DNA from 3 places in the Streptomyces sp. NPDC048002 genome. Region 3 is predicted to be linked to each of the others. Evidence: riboswitches for the same ligand, from Rfam matches in the RefSeq annotation. Region 3 holds a riboswitch; each other region holds the start of a gene.
What was found. Region 3 has a riboswitch for thiamine pyrophosphate ahead of AB0E07_RS21625 (thiamine ABC transporter substrate-binding protein). Riboswitches for the same ligand answer to the same signal wherever they lie in the genome.
Positions count from the first base shown of each region.

Region 1: linked by a shared signal. The riboswitch ahead of thiC (phosphomethylpyrimidine synthase ThiC) and the one ahead of AB0E07_RS21625 (thiamine ABC transporter substrate-binding protein) in region 3 are both predicted to bind thiamine pyrophosphate.
Region 2: linked by a shared signal. The riboswitch ahead of thiO (glycine oxidase ThiO) and the one ahead of AB0E07_RS21625 (thiamine ABC transporter substrate-binding protein) in region 3 are both predicted to bind thiamine pyrophosphate.

Region 1 is NZ_JBEZNL010000008.1:186,411-190,316, reverse strand. It holds gene AB0E07_RS14040 (YibE/F family protein) at 1-1,364, opposite strand, end outside; TPP riboswitch at 1,436-1,622, shown strand; gene thiC (phosphomethylpyrimidine synthase ThiC) at 1,615-3,483, shown strand; gene AB0E07_RS14030 (hypothetical protein) at 3,681-3,906, opposite strand, start outside.
Region 2 is NZ_JBEZNL010000001.1:161,365-165,270, reverse strand. It holds gene AB0E07_RS00750 (thiazole synthase) at 1-59, opposite strand, end outside; gene thiS (sulfur carrier protein ThiS) at 63-263, opposite strand; gene thiO (glycine oxidase ThiO) at 260-1,417, opposite strand; TPP riboswitch at 1,415-1,526, opposite strand; gene AB0E07_RS00735 (hypothetical protein) at 1,579-1,929, shown strand; gene AB0E07_RS00730 (FAD-dependent oxidoreductase) at 1,980-3,179, shown strand; gene AB0E07_RS00725 (Rv2175c family DNA-binding protein) at 3,247-3,612, shown strand; gene thiE (thiamine phosphate synthase) at 3,687-3,906, shown strand, end outside.
Region 3 is NZ_JBEZNL010000017.1:75,505-79,410, reverse strand. It holds gene AB0E07_RS21640 (phosphatidate cytidylyltransferase) at 1-229, shown strand, start outside; gene AB0E07_RS21635 (GtrA family protein) at 327-836, opposite strand; gene rlmN (23S rRNA (adenine(2503)-C(2))-methyltransferase RlmN) at 1,083-2,189, shown strand; TPP riboswitch at 2,214-2,319, shown strand; gene AB0E07_RS21625 (thiamine ABC transporter substrate-binding protein) at 2,390-3,484, shown strand; gene AB0E07_RS21620 (iron ABC transporter permease) at 3,460-3,906, shown strand, end outside.

The DNA of each region.
Region 1 (3,906 bases), on a different contig from region 3:
GGGCCGCCCGCCGCCGCGAGCTGCCGCTCGGGGCGGTCCGCCGAGACCACCAGTGCGGCAAGAGCCGTGGTGAGCGGCACCGAGGCGACCAGACCGATCGAGCCGACCAGCGTGCGCACGATCTCCTCCGCCACCAGCTCGCTGTTGGCGACCGTGCCCACACTGCTCTCCGCGATCGTGAAGAGCAGCAGCAAGGGCAGCGCGGCGCCGGCGTAGGCGAGGACCAGGGTGTTGACCACCGACGCGATGTGGTCGCGGCCGATCCGGATGGCGGCCCGGTACAGCTCGCGCCGGCCCATGGCGGGGCTCGCCGCGTGGAGTTCCCAGACGGCCGAGGTCTGCGTGACCGTCACATCGTCCAGGACACCGAGCGAACCGATGATGATGCCGGCGAGCAGCAGGCCGCTCATGTCGATCTCGGGGTACAGCCCGTGGATCAGACCGGTGTTGTCGTCCGTGTTGCCGGTCAGCGCGGCCCAGTCGATGAAGACAGAGCCCAGAATGCCGATCAGCAGCAGGGACATCAGCGTGCCGAGTACCGCCACGGATGTTCGCGCCGACAGGCCATGGCACATGTAGAGCGCGATCAGCATGATGGCGCTGGATCCGACCACCGCCACGATCAGGGGATTCGATCCCTGGAGGATGGCGGGCAGGATGAACAGGGTCAGCACCAGGAAGCTGATGGCGAGCGCGATCAGCGCCATCACGCCGCGCATCCGGCCCACCAGCACGACCACGAGCGCGAAGATGCCGGCGAGCACGGCCATGGGGACCCGGCGGTTGACGTCGGTGACCGCGTACTGGAGGTCCTTGGGCGCCGAGGGCTCGTAGGCGACGATGACCTTCTCACCCTCGTGCAGCTGCCGGGACTGGTCGGGCTGCACGATCTCCGTGAAGGTGCGGCCCTTGTCCTTGCCGGTGTCGACCCGGACCGTCGCCTTCTTGCAGGTCTCGGCGTCGGCCTGCTGCTGTGCGGTGGACCCCTCGGCGGTGGAGGTGTCGCCGGTCGGGGGCACGCCCGAGGCGTTCACCGACTCGCAGCTGACGCTCTCGACCTTGGTGACGGTGGCTTCCTGGGTCTGCCGGTCGAAGCCCACGCCGGTGCGTTCGTGCGGAGGCGCGCCGCCGGGCCACAGCACCACGAGCCCGACCACCACCGCCGTGGCGAACGGGATCAGGACGGCCGCGATCACCTTTCGCAGGTGCTTGGAGACCGGAGCCGCGGGGCCATGGGAATGACTGTGGGAATGGCCGTGCCCATGTCCATGGTCGTCACCGCCACTGCCACCGCCGGTGGAGCCGGAACCGGGGCCGCGCGGGGGCTCGGGCGGTGGGAAGGGAGGTTCATGCGTCGAGGTCACCGACCGATCATCGCAAGAACGACAGAGGCCCCCTGTTCAGCGCGCCCGAATTGACGCTAGCGTGGAGTCACCTTTGTACACGCGGGAGCTCGGAGCACCGGGCTGAGAGGGCGCTGACCTCCGTCCCAGCCATGTTTCACGTGGAACATCACCTGTGAGTGACGTTGCACACGGGACATCGGCAGACGGACATCGCTGCGTCGACCGCCGAACCTGTTACCGGGTAATGCCGGCGTAGGGAGTAGGTCTTATGACCATCAAGGACGCACGCACGCCTGCCTCCGCGCAGAACGCGACGAACGGCTCGACCGACGGCTCGGCCGAGGGGTCGTCGCACGGGTCGACGAATGGCTCGTCGAACGGTTCGTCGGGCGGGGAGAACGGGAAGTCCATCGGCTGGCACAAGGGGTACGTCGAGGGCTCGCGCCCCGATCTCCGTGTGCCGGTCCGTCAGGTGCACCTCACCAACGGGCAGTCCGTCACGCTGTACGACACCTCGGGCCCGTACACCGATCCGTTCGTCGACACCGATGTCCGCCGGGGGCTGCCCCCGCTGCGGGAGAACTGGATCATCGCCCGTGGCGACACGGAGGAGTACGCGGGCCGTCCGGTCCGCCCGGAGGACGACGGGATCAAGCACACGGCTCCGCGCGGCGGATTGCGCAACCTGGACGCGGTCTTCCCGGGCCGCCCGCGCCTGCCCCGCAGGGGACGGGACGGCCAGGTGGTCACGCAGCTCGCCTATGCCCGCCGGGGCGAGATCACGCCCGAGATGGAGTACGTGGCCATCCGTGAGAACGTCTCACCCGAGGTGGTCCGTGAGGAGATCGCGGCCGGGCGGGCGGTGCTGCCCGCCAACGTCAACCACCCGGAGATCGAGCCGATGATCATCGGCAAGCGATTCCTGGTGAAGGTCAACGCCAACATCGGCAACTCCGCGGTGACTTCCTCCATCGAGGAGGAGGTGGAGAAGATGACCTGGGCGACCCGCTGGGGTGCCGACACGGTCATGGACCTCTCCACCGGCCGAAACATCCACACCACCCGTGAGTGGGTGCTGCGCAACTCCCCCGTCCCCATCGGCACGGTGCCGCTCTACCAGGCCCTGGAGAAGGTCGACGGCAAGGCCGAGGAACTGACCTGGGAGATCTACAAGGACACGGTCATCGAGCAGGCCGAGCAGGGCGTGGACTACATGACCGTCCACGCGGGTGTGCGTCTGCCGTACGTGCCGCTGACCGCGAACCGCAAGACCGGAATCGTCTCGCGCGGTGGCTCGATCATGGCCGCGTGGTGCCTCGCGCACCACAAGGAGAGCTTCCTGTACGAGAACTTCGAGGAACTCTGCGAGATCCTCGCCGCCTACGACGTCACGTACTCGCTCGGCGACGGGCTGCGGCCCGGCTCGATCGCGGACGCCAACGACAAGGCGCAGTTCGCGGAGTTGAGGACGCTCGGGGAGCTCAACCGGATCGCGAAGAGCCACAACGTGCAGACCATGATCGAGGGTCCGGGCCACGTCCCGATGCACAAGATCAAGGAGAACATCGACCTTCAGCAGGAGATCTGCGAGGAGGCCCCGTTCTACACGCTCGGCCCGCTCACGACGGACGTGGCGCCGGCCTACGACCACATCACGTCGGGCATCGGCGCGGCGATGATCGCCTGGTGGGGTACGGCGATGCTCTGCTACGTCACGCCCAAGGAGCACCTGGGCCTGCCCAACCGCGACGACGTCAAGACCGGCGTCATCACCTACAAGATCGCGGCTCATGCGGCGGACCTCGCCAAGGGGCACCCGGGAGCCCAGGACTGGGACGACGCCCTGTCGGACGCGCGCTTCGAGTTCCGCTGGGAGGATCAGTTCAACCTGGCCCTCGACCCGGACACGGCGCGGGAGTTCCACGACGAGACCCTGCCCGCGGAGCCGGCCAAGACGGCGCACTTCTGTTCCATGTGCGGGCCGAAGTTCTGCTCGATGAAGATCAGCAGGAGCATCACGGAGCAGTTCGGCGGAGAGGCCGGGGCGACGCCCGAGGAGGTCGAGTCCGGGATGCTGGAGAAGTCCAGGGAGTTCGCGTCCCTCGGCAATCGGCTGTATCTGCCGTTGGCCGACTGAGGCCGACCACCAGGGGACACGGAGGCGACCCGCACCCGACGCACGGGCGGGTCCCTTCCGCGTCCCCACTGCCGTCTGGAGCAGGTGGACCATCAGGGCAGCCGGCGTCACGAGGCCGCCTTGATCGTTGCTCATGCGAACGATCGCTCGCCCCTTTTCGGCGTCCGCGCGCTCTCGGGATGGTCCCGACGGAGGCGTCAGGACCAGGGAAAGCCCTCATTGATGCCGAAGAGCACGGTGAACAGGACCATTGCTCCCAGCGGGACGATCACGAATGAGTCGGGTCGCTCGCGCCGGACCGCTCCCCAGACGAGAGCGGCGAGAGGGCCGAGGAGTCCGGCGGCCATCAGAGCCCAGCCCGCGGAGTGGTGGCCGATCATGTTGAACGCGACGAAAGCCGCGGCAATGAAGCAGAAAGGCGAG
Region 2 (3,906 bases), on a different contig from region 3:
CCCATGATCAGCCGGGACGAGAAGGCCGTACCGCCGAGGAGGAAGGGATCGTCGGCCATGGGTCAGCCTCCTTGGACGGCGGTGAGGACCTCGACGCGGTCCCCCTCGCTGAGGGACGTCGCGGGCCACTCGGCGCGCGGGACGACGGTCTCGTTGAGCGCGGCGGCCACCCCGGTGGGCGCCGCGGTGAGGGAGCGCACCAGCGTGTCGAGGGCCGTGCCCGGCTCGATCCGCCGCCGCTCCCCGTTGACGGAGATGTTCATACGGGCTGCTCCTGGAGTGCGAACCGGTTCGGGCTGAACGGACGGGCCTCGTCGGTGAGTTCACCGGTGGTCAGGGCGTGCGCGAGTGCGTCGCCGGTGACCGGGGTGAGCAGGACGCCGTTGCGGTAGTGCCCGGTGGCCAGGTGCAGGCCGTCCAGCGCCGTCGGGCCGAGCAGCGGCGCGTTGTCGGGGGTCCCGGGGCGCAGGCCCGCGCGGGTCTCCGTCAGGGGCAGCTCGGTGATGCCCGGCATCAGTTCGTGCGCGTCGCGCAGCAGCTCGTACACGCCGCCCGCGGTCACCGTGGTGTCCCAGCCGAGCTCCTCGCTGGTCGCGCCGACGACCAGTTCGCCGTTCTCGCGGGGCACCAGGTAGACCTGGCTGCCGCGCACCACCGCGCGCACGGTCCGGCTCAGGAACGGCGGGTTCCGCCGGGGCACGGTCAGCCGCAGCACCTGCCCCTTCACGGGCCGCACCGGGGGCATGACCTCCGGGGGGACGCCCGCCAGGCGCCCGCTGAGGCTGCCGGCGGCGAGGACCACCTGCCCCGCGGGAAGCGCCGTCCCGTCCTCGGTCGCGCAGCCCGCGGCCCGGCCGCCCGTGACGGTCAGAGCGGCCGCCCACGCCCGGTGGAAGACCACGCCCGCCCGTTCGCAGGCGGTCACCAGCGCCCGGGCGAGCCGGCGCGGGTCGATCTGGTGGTCGCCGTCCACCCGGAGCCCGCCGCGCACGCCCGGCGCGAGCATCGGCTCCAGACGCCGGCAGTCCCGTCCGGACAGCCACTCGGAGTCGAGCCCCGACTCGGTCTGCAGGGCGTGCAGTTCGCGCAGGTGCGCGCGGTCGTCGGCGTCCAGCGCGACGGCGAGCGTGCCGCACTGCCGGTAGCCGAGGTCCTGGCCGGTGAGGTCGGTCAGTTCGGCGGCGAACTCCGGGTAGCGGCGCGCGGAGGCGAGGTTCAGGCCCAGCAGGGTCTGCTCGCCGTAGTGCAGTTCGGTGACGGCGGCCAGCATGCCGGCCGCCACCCGGGCGGCGCCGCCGCCCGGCTCGGGGTCCACCACGGCCGTGGTGAACCCGCGTTGCGCGGCCCGCCACGCCGTGACCAGGCCGATGATTCCGCCCCCCAGGACGAGGACGTCTGTCGAACGCGTGGGCGACATGGGTGTCCAGCCCCTCCCTTCGCCGGCATGACCCGGATCAGGTTCGTACGGTCGGAGGCCGCCAGCCTCCCTCTCAGCCCGGTGCGTCCGGGCTCCCGCGTGTGCTTTACGTTGGCCACCCTAACCGCTGGTTCCGGTCCTCTGTAAGGGAGCCTCCCGCCATGTCCCGCTCGCTCGACGGCCTCGTCCTCGCCCCCGTCGCCGACCAGGCTCCGGGCCAGGTGGGCACCCGGACCCGGTTCGCCTACCACGAGAAGGGCGGCGAGATCTGGGCCGAGTACGCGGGTGGGGATGTCGTACGCGGGCATCTGGTGGGTACCCGGGAGGGTGACCGGCTGGACTTCCGGTACGTGCAGCTCAAGCGGGACGGCACGACGTCGTCGGGGCACTGCGTGTCGACGGTGGTGGAGCTGCCCGACGGGCGGGTGCGGCTGGAGGAGACCTGGGAGTGGGAGTCCCAGCCGGGGAGCGGGACCAGCGTTGTGGAGCAGGTCACGCGGCACGACGGCTGACTGACAAATTGTCAGTTGTCTATGGTGATCAGGTGAGCGAGCAGACGACGATGTCGCAGCGACGGGTGGTGGTGGTCGGCGCCGGCATGGCCGGGGTGCAGACCGCGGTCGCCCTGCGAGAGCAGGGTTTCACGGGCACGGTGACGCTGATCGGCGCCGAGCCGCACCAGCCCTACGACCGGCCGCCCCTGTCCAAGGCCGTGCTGCTCGGCAAGGCCGAGGGCTCCGCCTTCGACGTGGACTTCGAGGCCCTGGGCATCGAACTGCTCCTGGGCCGCGAGGTGCTGGGCCTGCGCCCGGCCGACCACGAGATCGACACCGAGCAGGGGCCGGTCGCCTACGACGTCCTGGTCGTCGCCACCGGTGCCGAACCGATTCGCCTGCCCGGGGCCGACGGTGTCCCGGGCGTGCATCTGCTGCGCACCCTGGACGACGCCGAGCGGCTGCGGCCGGTCCTCGCCCGGCAGCACGACATCGTGGTCGTCGGCGCGGGCTGGATCGGCGCCGAGTTCGCCACCGCCGCACGCGAGGCCGGCTGCTCGGTCACCGTCGTGGAGGCCGCGGACCGGCCGCTCGCGGGCGCCCTGCCCGCCGAGGTCGCCGCGCCCATGACCGCCTGGTACGCCGACAGCGGAGCCGAGCTGCGCACCGGTGCGCGGGTGGCGCACGTCGAGCCCGGCGAGGTCGTCCTCGACGACGGCACCCGGCTGCCCGCGGGCGCGGTGGTGGTCGGCATCGGCGCCCGACCCGCCACCGGCTGGCTGGCCGGCTCCGGCGTCGAGCTGGGCGAGCACGGCGAGGTGGTGGCCGACGACCGGCTGCGGACCTCGGTGGCGGACGTCTGGGCCGTCGGCGACTGCGCGTCCTTCCCCTCAGGCCGGTACGGCGAGCGCCTCCTGGTGCACCACTGGGACAACGCCCTCCAGGGCCCGCGCACGGTCGCCGCCGACATCATCGGCGAGGCCCCCGTGGCCTACGACCCGGTGCCCTACTTCTGGTCCGAGCAGTTCGGGCGGTTCGTCCAGTACGCCGGTCACCACGCCTCGGCCGACACCGCCGTGTGGCGGGGCGACCCCGTCGGCCCGGCCTGGACGGTCTGCTGGCTGCGCGAGGGCCGGCTGGTCGCCCTGCTGGCGGTGGGGCGGCCCCGGGACCTGGCCCAGGGGCGGCGGCTGATCGAGGCGGGCACCCGCATGGACCCCGGCCTGCTGGTGGACCCGGCGCGGCCCCTGAAGGCGGCCACCGCCTGAGCCCGTGACGGGCGGTCCGGACCGGCCCGGCTTCCTGATGTCAGTGCGGGATGGCAGGCTGGTAACCGTGACCGAGATTGACGCAAAGATCGATGCTCTCGTCCCCGCCTGGCTCACCCTCCCCGACATCGCCGAGCAGTTCGATGTCGAGGTGACGCGTGTGCGGCAGCTGGTCAAGGACGGCCAGCTCATCGCCGTACGCCGTGGTGAGAACCGCGCGCTGCACGTCCCCGCCGCCTTCATCGACGGGGACAAGGTCGTCAAGGGCCTCACCGGCACCCTGACGCTTCTGCGGGACGACGGCTTCACCGACGAAGAGATGCTGGAGTGGCTCTTCACCCCCGACGAGAGCCTGCCCGGCACCCCCGCGCAGGCCCTGAGCGAGAATCGCGGCACGGAGGTGAAGCGCCGCGCCCAGGCGCTCGCCGTCTGAACCGAACGGAACGACCCGGTGTACGGGCCCCGGGGGCCCGCGGCCCGTACACCACCTACACGGGGGGATCACGCATGTCCGACACCGCACGCGCCCGGCTCGCCGACGCCCGGCTCTACCTCTGCACGGACGCCCGCCGGGACCGGGGCGACCTCGCGGCCTTCCTGGACGAGGTCCTCGCGGGCGGTGTCGACATCGTGCAGCTGCGCGACAAGGGCATGGAGGCCGCCGAGGAGCTGGAGCACCTCGCCGTCCTGGCCGACGCCTGCGCGCGCCACGGCAAGCTGCTCGCGG
Region 3 (3,906 bases):
CCTGATCGACGACGGCACCTGGTGGCAGGGTCTCCTGCTGGGTCTCGCGGTCGCCGCGAGCGCCACGCTGGGCGACCTCGGCGAGTCGATGATCAAGCGGGACCTCGGCATCAAGGACATGGGCACGCTGCTGCCGGGGCACGGCGGCATCATGGACCGGCTGGACTCGCTGCTGCCGACCGCGCCGGTCGTCTGGCTGCTGCTGGTCCTGTTCGTCGGCTCCGGCTGACCGACGCGCCACGCGCTGTGAGGAGCCCCCGCTTCGGCGGGGGCTCCTCCTTTTTCGCCGCCCGGGGCGCGCCGGGCGGCTCACCGGGCGGAGGCGTTCACGCCGCGCGGCACAGGGCCGCCCGGTCGGCGGTCCGCGGCAGGCAACCCGCCGCGCGCACGCCGTCCGGCACCTTCGCACGGCCGCGAGCGAAGACGACCATCCGCAGCATCACGAAGCGCGCGACACCGGCGAGCGCGGAGGCGGACAGGTAGACCGCCTGCTCCAGCACCGCGCCGGGTGCCGCCACCAGCTGCTGGAGCAGCAGCATCGCCAGGCACGTCACCGCGTACGCGGCCGCCGCGGACCCCGCCGACTGGGTGTGCTGCCGCCAGGTCGCCCGGCCGCCCGCGCCGAAGGTGAAGCGTGCGTGCAGCTCGGTGGCGAGAAGCGTGGACACCACGGTGACCAGGGCGTTGGCCAGGGCCCAGGGGAGCCAGGCGGCCAGCCCCGCCACGGCGAAGCTCGCGGCGATCCCGGTGCCGCCGCCGCAGACCACGAAGCGCGCGAAGGCGGCGAAGGCGCCGGGTGCCCCCTGCGTCCGGCTCTCCACTGTCGCTGTCTCCATGACCCGCCCCACCCCTTCGCATCCCGCTCCCCGAGGCGCCGCCTGTCCCGAGGGGACCAGGGTGCGCCGTAGTGGTGCCATGATGGCGCACGTGTGGCGCCGCGTGGAGTCGCTTTTGGCGTGCGCGGGCGTTCGTGTGGTGCCATGGCCCACTGTGTGGTGTGTCTGTGCAGGTCGGAGGGGGTTGGGGTGGTGCCGGTGCTGAGGGGCCGGACACCGGTATCGATCTGCGACACTGGTATGGCCATGCCTAAGCCCGGAGAACTCACATTCGTAGCCCCCCGCGGAGCCAAGAAGCCGCCGCGGCATCTCGCTGATCTCTCGCCCGCCGAGCGGAAGGACGTCGTCGCGGCGGCCGGGGAGAAGCCGTTCCGTGCCAAGCAGCTCTCGCAGCACTACTTCGCGCGGTACACGCACGACCCCGAGCAGTGGACGGACATCCCCGCGGGATCCCGGGCCAAGCTGCGCGAGGAGCTGTTCCCCGAGCTGATGACGGTCGTGCGGCATCTGGCGACCGACCAGGGGACCACCCGCAAGACCCTGTGGCGGCTGTTCGACGGCACGCTCGTCGAGTCCGTGCTGATGCGCTACCCGGACCGGGTGACCATGTGCATCAGTTCGCAGGCCGGGTGCGGGATGAACTGCCCGTTCTGCGCGACCGGGCAGGCGGGGCTGGACCGGAACCTGTCGACCGCCGAGATCGTGCACCAGATCGTGGACGGGATGCGGGCGCTGCGGGACGGCGAGGTGCCCGGCGGGCCCGCGCGGCTGTCCAACATCGTCTTCATGGGGATGGGCGAGCCGCTCGCCAACTACAACCGGGTCGTGGGCTCCATCCGGCGGCTCACCGACCCCGAGCCCGACGGGCTGGGGCTGTCGCAGCGCGGGATCACCGTCTCCACGGTGGGTCTGGTGCCGGCCATCCACCGGTTCTCCGACGAGGGCTTCAAGTGCCGGCTGGCCATCTCGCTGCACGCCCCCGACGACGAGCTGCGCGACACCCTCGTCCCCGTGAACACGCGGTGGAAGGTGCGCGAGGTCCTCGACGCGGGCTTCGAGTACTCCGCGAAGTCCGGGCGCCGGCTCTCCATCGAGTACGCGCTCATCCGGGACATCAACGACCAGGCGTGGCGCGGTGACCGCCTCGGGCGGCTCCTCAAGGGCAAGCCCGTGCACGTCAATCTCATTCCGCTGAACCCGACCCCCGGGTCCAAGTGGACCGCCTCGCGGCCCGAGGACGAGAAGGCGTTCGTGGAGGCCATCGCGGCCCACGGGGTGCCGGTGACCGTCCGGGACACCCGAGGTCAGGAGATCGACGGGGCGTGTGGTCAGCTCGCGGCCACCGAGCGGTAGTCTGATCGTCGTACGGACATCTTCATATTCCGACAGGGGAGCGCCACAGCGCTGAGAGTGCGGCACGGGCCGCAGACCCTCTGAACCTGGCCCAGGTCATTCTGGGTAGGGAGATCGGTCGTCACTCGAGCTGTTGCGCCCTGCCCGGGGCTTGTCCGGGCAGGGCCGCGTCTCTTCCTGGTCCACTCCAGGAGGAATCAGTGAGCATCACCAAGAAGGCCACGGCCACCGTCATGGCCGCCGGTCTCGGGCTCGTCACGCTCTCCGCGTGCGGGTCCTCCGACGACGGCGCGTCGTCCGGTTCCGGTTCCGGCGGCAAGACCGTCACCCTCGTCAGCCACAACTCGTGGGCCGTCTCCAAGGACGTCCTCGCCGCGTTCGAGAAGAGCTCCGGGTACCAGGTCAAGGTCCTGGAGGACGGCGACGCCGGGCAGGCCGTCAACAAGGCGATCCTGACCAAGGACAACCCGCAGGGCGACGTCTTCTTCGGTGTCGACAACACCCTGCTCTCCCGTGCCCTCGACAACGGGCTGTTCCAGTCCTACGAGGCGAAGGGGCTGGAGCAGATCGACGCCACCTTCCAGCTCGACGCGGAGAAGCACCGGGTCACGCCCGTCGACCACGGCGACATCTGCGTCAACTACGACAAGGCGTACTTCGAGGAGAAGGGTCTTGAGCCGCCGTCGTCCCTGGACGACCTGGTCGAGCCCGCCTACAAGGACCTCCTGGTCACCGAGAACGCCTCCACCTCCTCGCCCGGCCTCGGCTTCCTGCTCGGCACCGCCGCCGAGTACGGCGACGACGGCTGGCAGGACTACTGGAAGAAGCTCAAGGCCAACGGTGTGAAGGTCGTCGACGGCTGGGAGCAGGCCTACAACGAGGAGTTCTCCGGCTCGGCCGGAGGCAAGGCGGCCAAGGCCGACCGGCCGCTCGTCGTCTCCTACGCCTCCTCCCCGCCCGCCGAGGTGATCTACGGCGACCCGAAGCCGGAGACCGCCCCCACCGGGGTCGCCGAGGGCACCTGCTTCCGGCAGATCGAGTTCGCGGGCCTGCTGAGCAACGCGAAGAACAGCGAGGGCGGCAAGGCCCTGATCGACTTCCTGATCAGCAAGAGGTTCCAGGAGGACATGCCGCTGAACATGTTCGTCTACCCGGTGGTCGAGGCGGCGTCCGTGCCCGCGGAGTTCACCGAGTTCGGGCCCGCGGCCAAGGACCCGCGGACCATGGCGCCGGAGCAGATCGCCGAACACCGCGACGAGTGGGTCAAGTCGTGGACCTCGCTCGTACTGAAGTAACCGGCCGGACCGGGCGCGCGGCGCGGCTGGGCCTGCTGGTCCTGCCCGTCGGGTTCTTCGGCGTCTTCTTCGCCTACCCCGTCGCCGCGATCGTCGCGCGCGGTCTGCACGCCGACGGGGTCTGGCACTTCGACCGGCTCTGGGAGGTCGTGGCCCAGCCGGACATCCGGCACGTGCTGTGGTTCACCACCTGGCAGGCGCTCGCCTCCACCGCGCTGACCCTGCTGGTCGCGCTGCCCGGCGCGTACGTCTTCGCACGCCTGGACTTCCCCGGCAAGCAGGTCCTGCGGGCCGTGGTGACCGTGCCGTTCGTGCTGCCCACCGTCGTCGTCGGGACCGCCTTCCTGGCCCTGGTCGGGCGCGGCGGCCTGCTCGACGGGCTGTGGGGCGTACGGCTGGACACCACCGTGTGGGCCATCCTG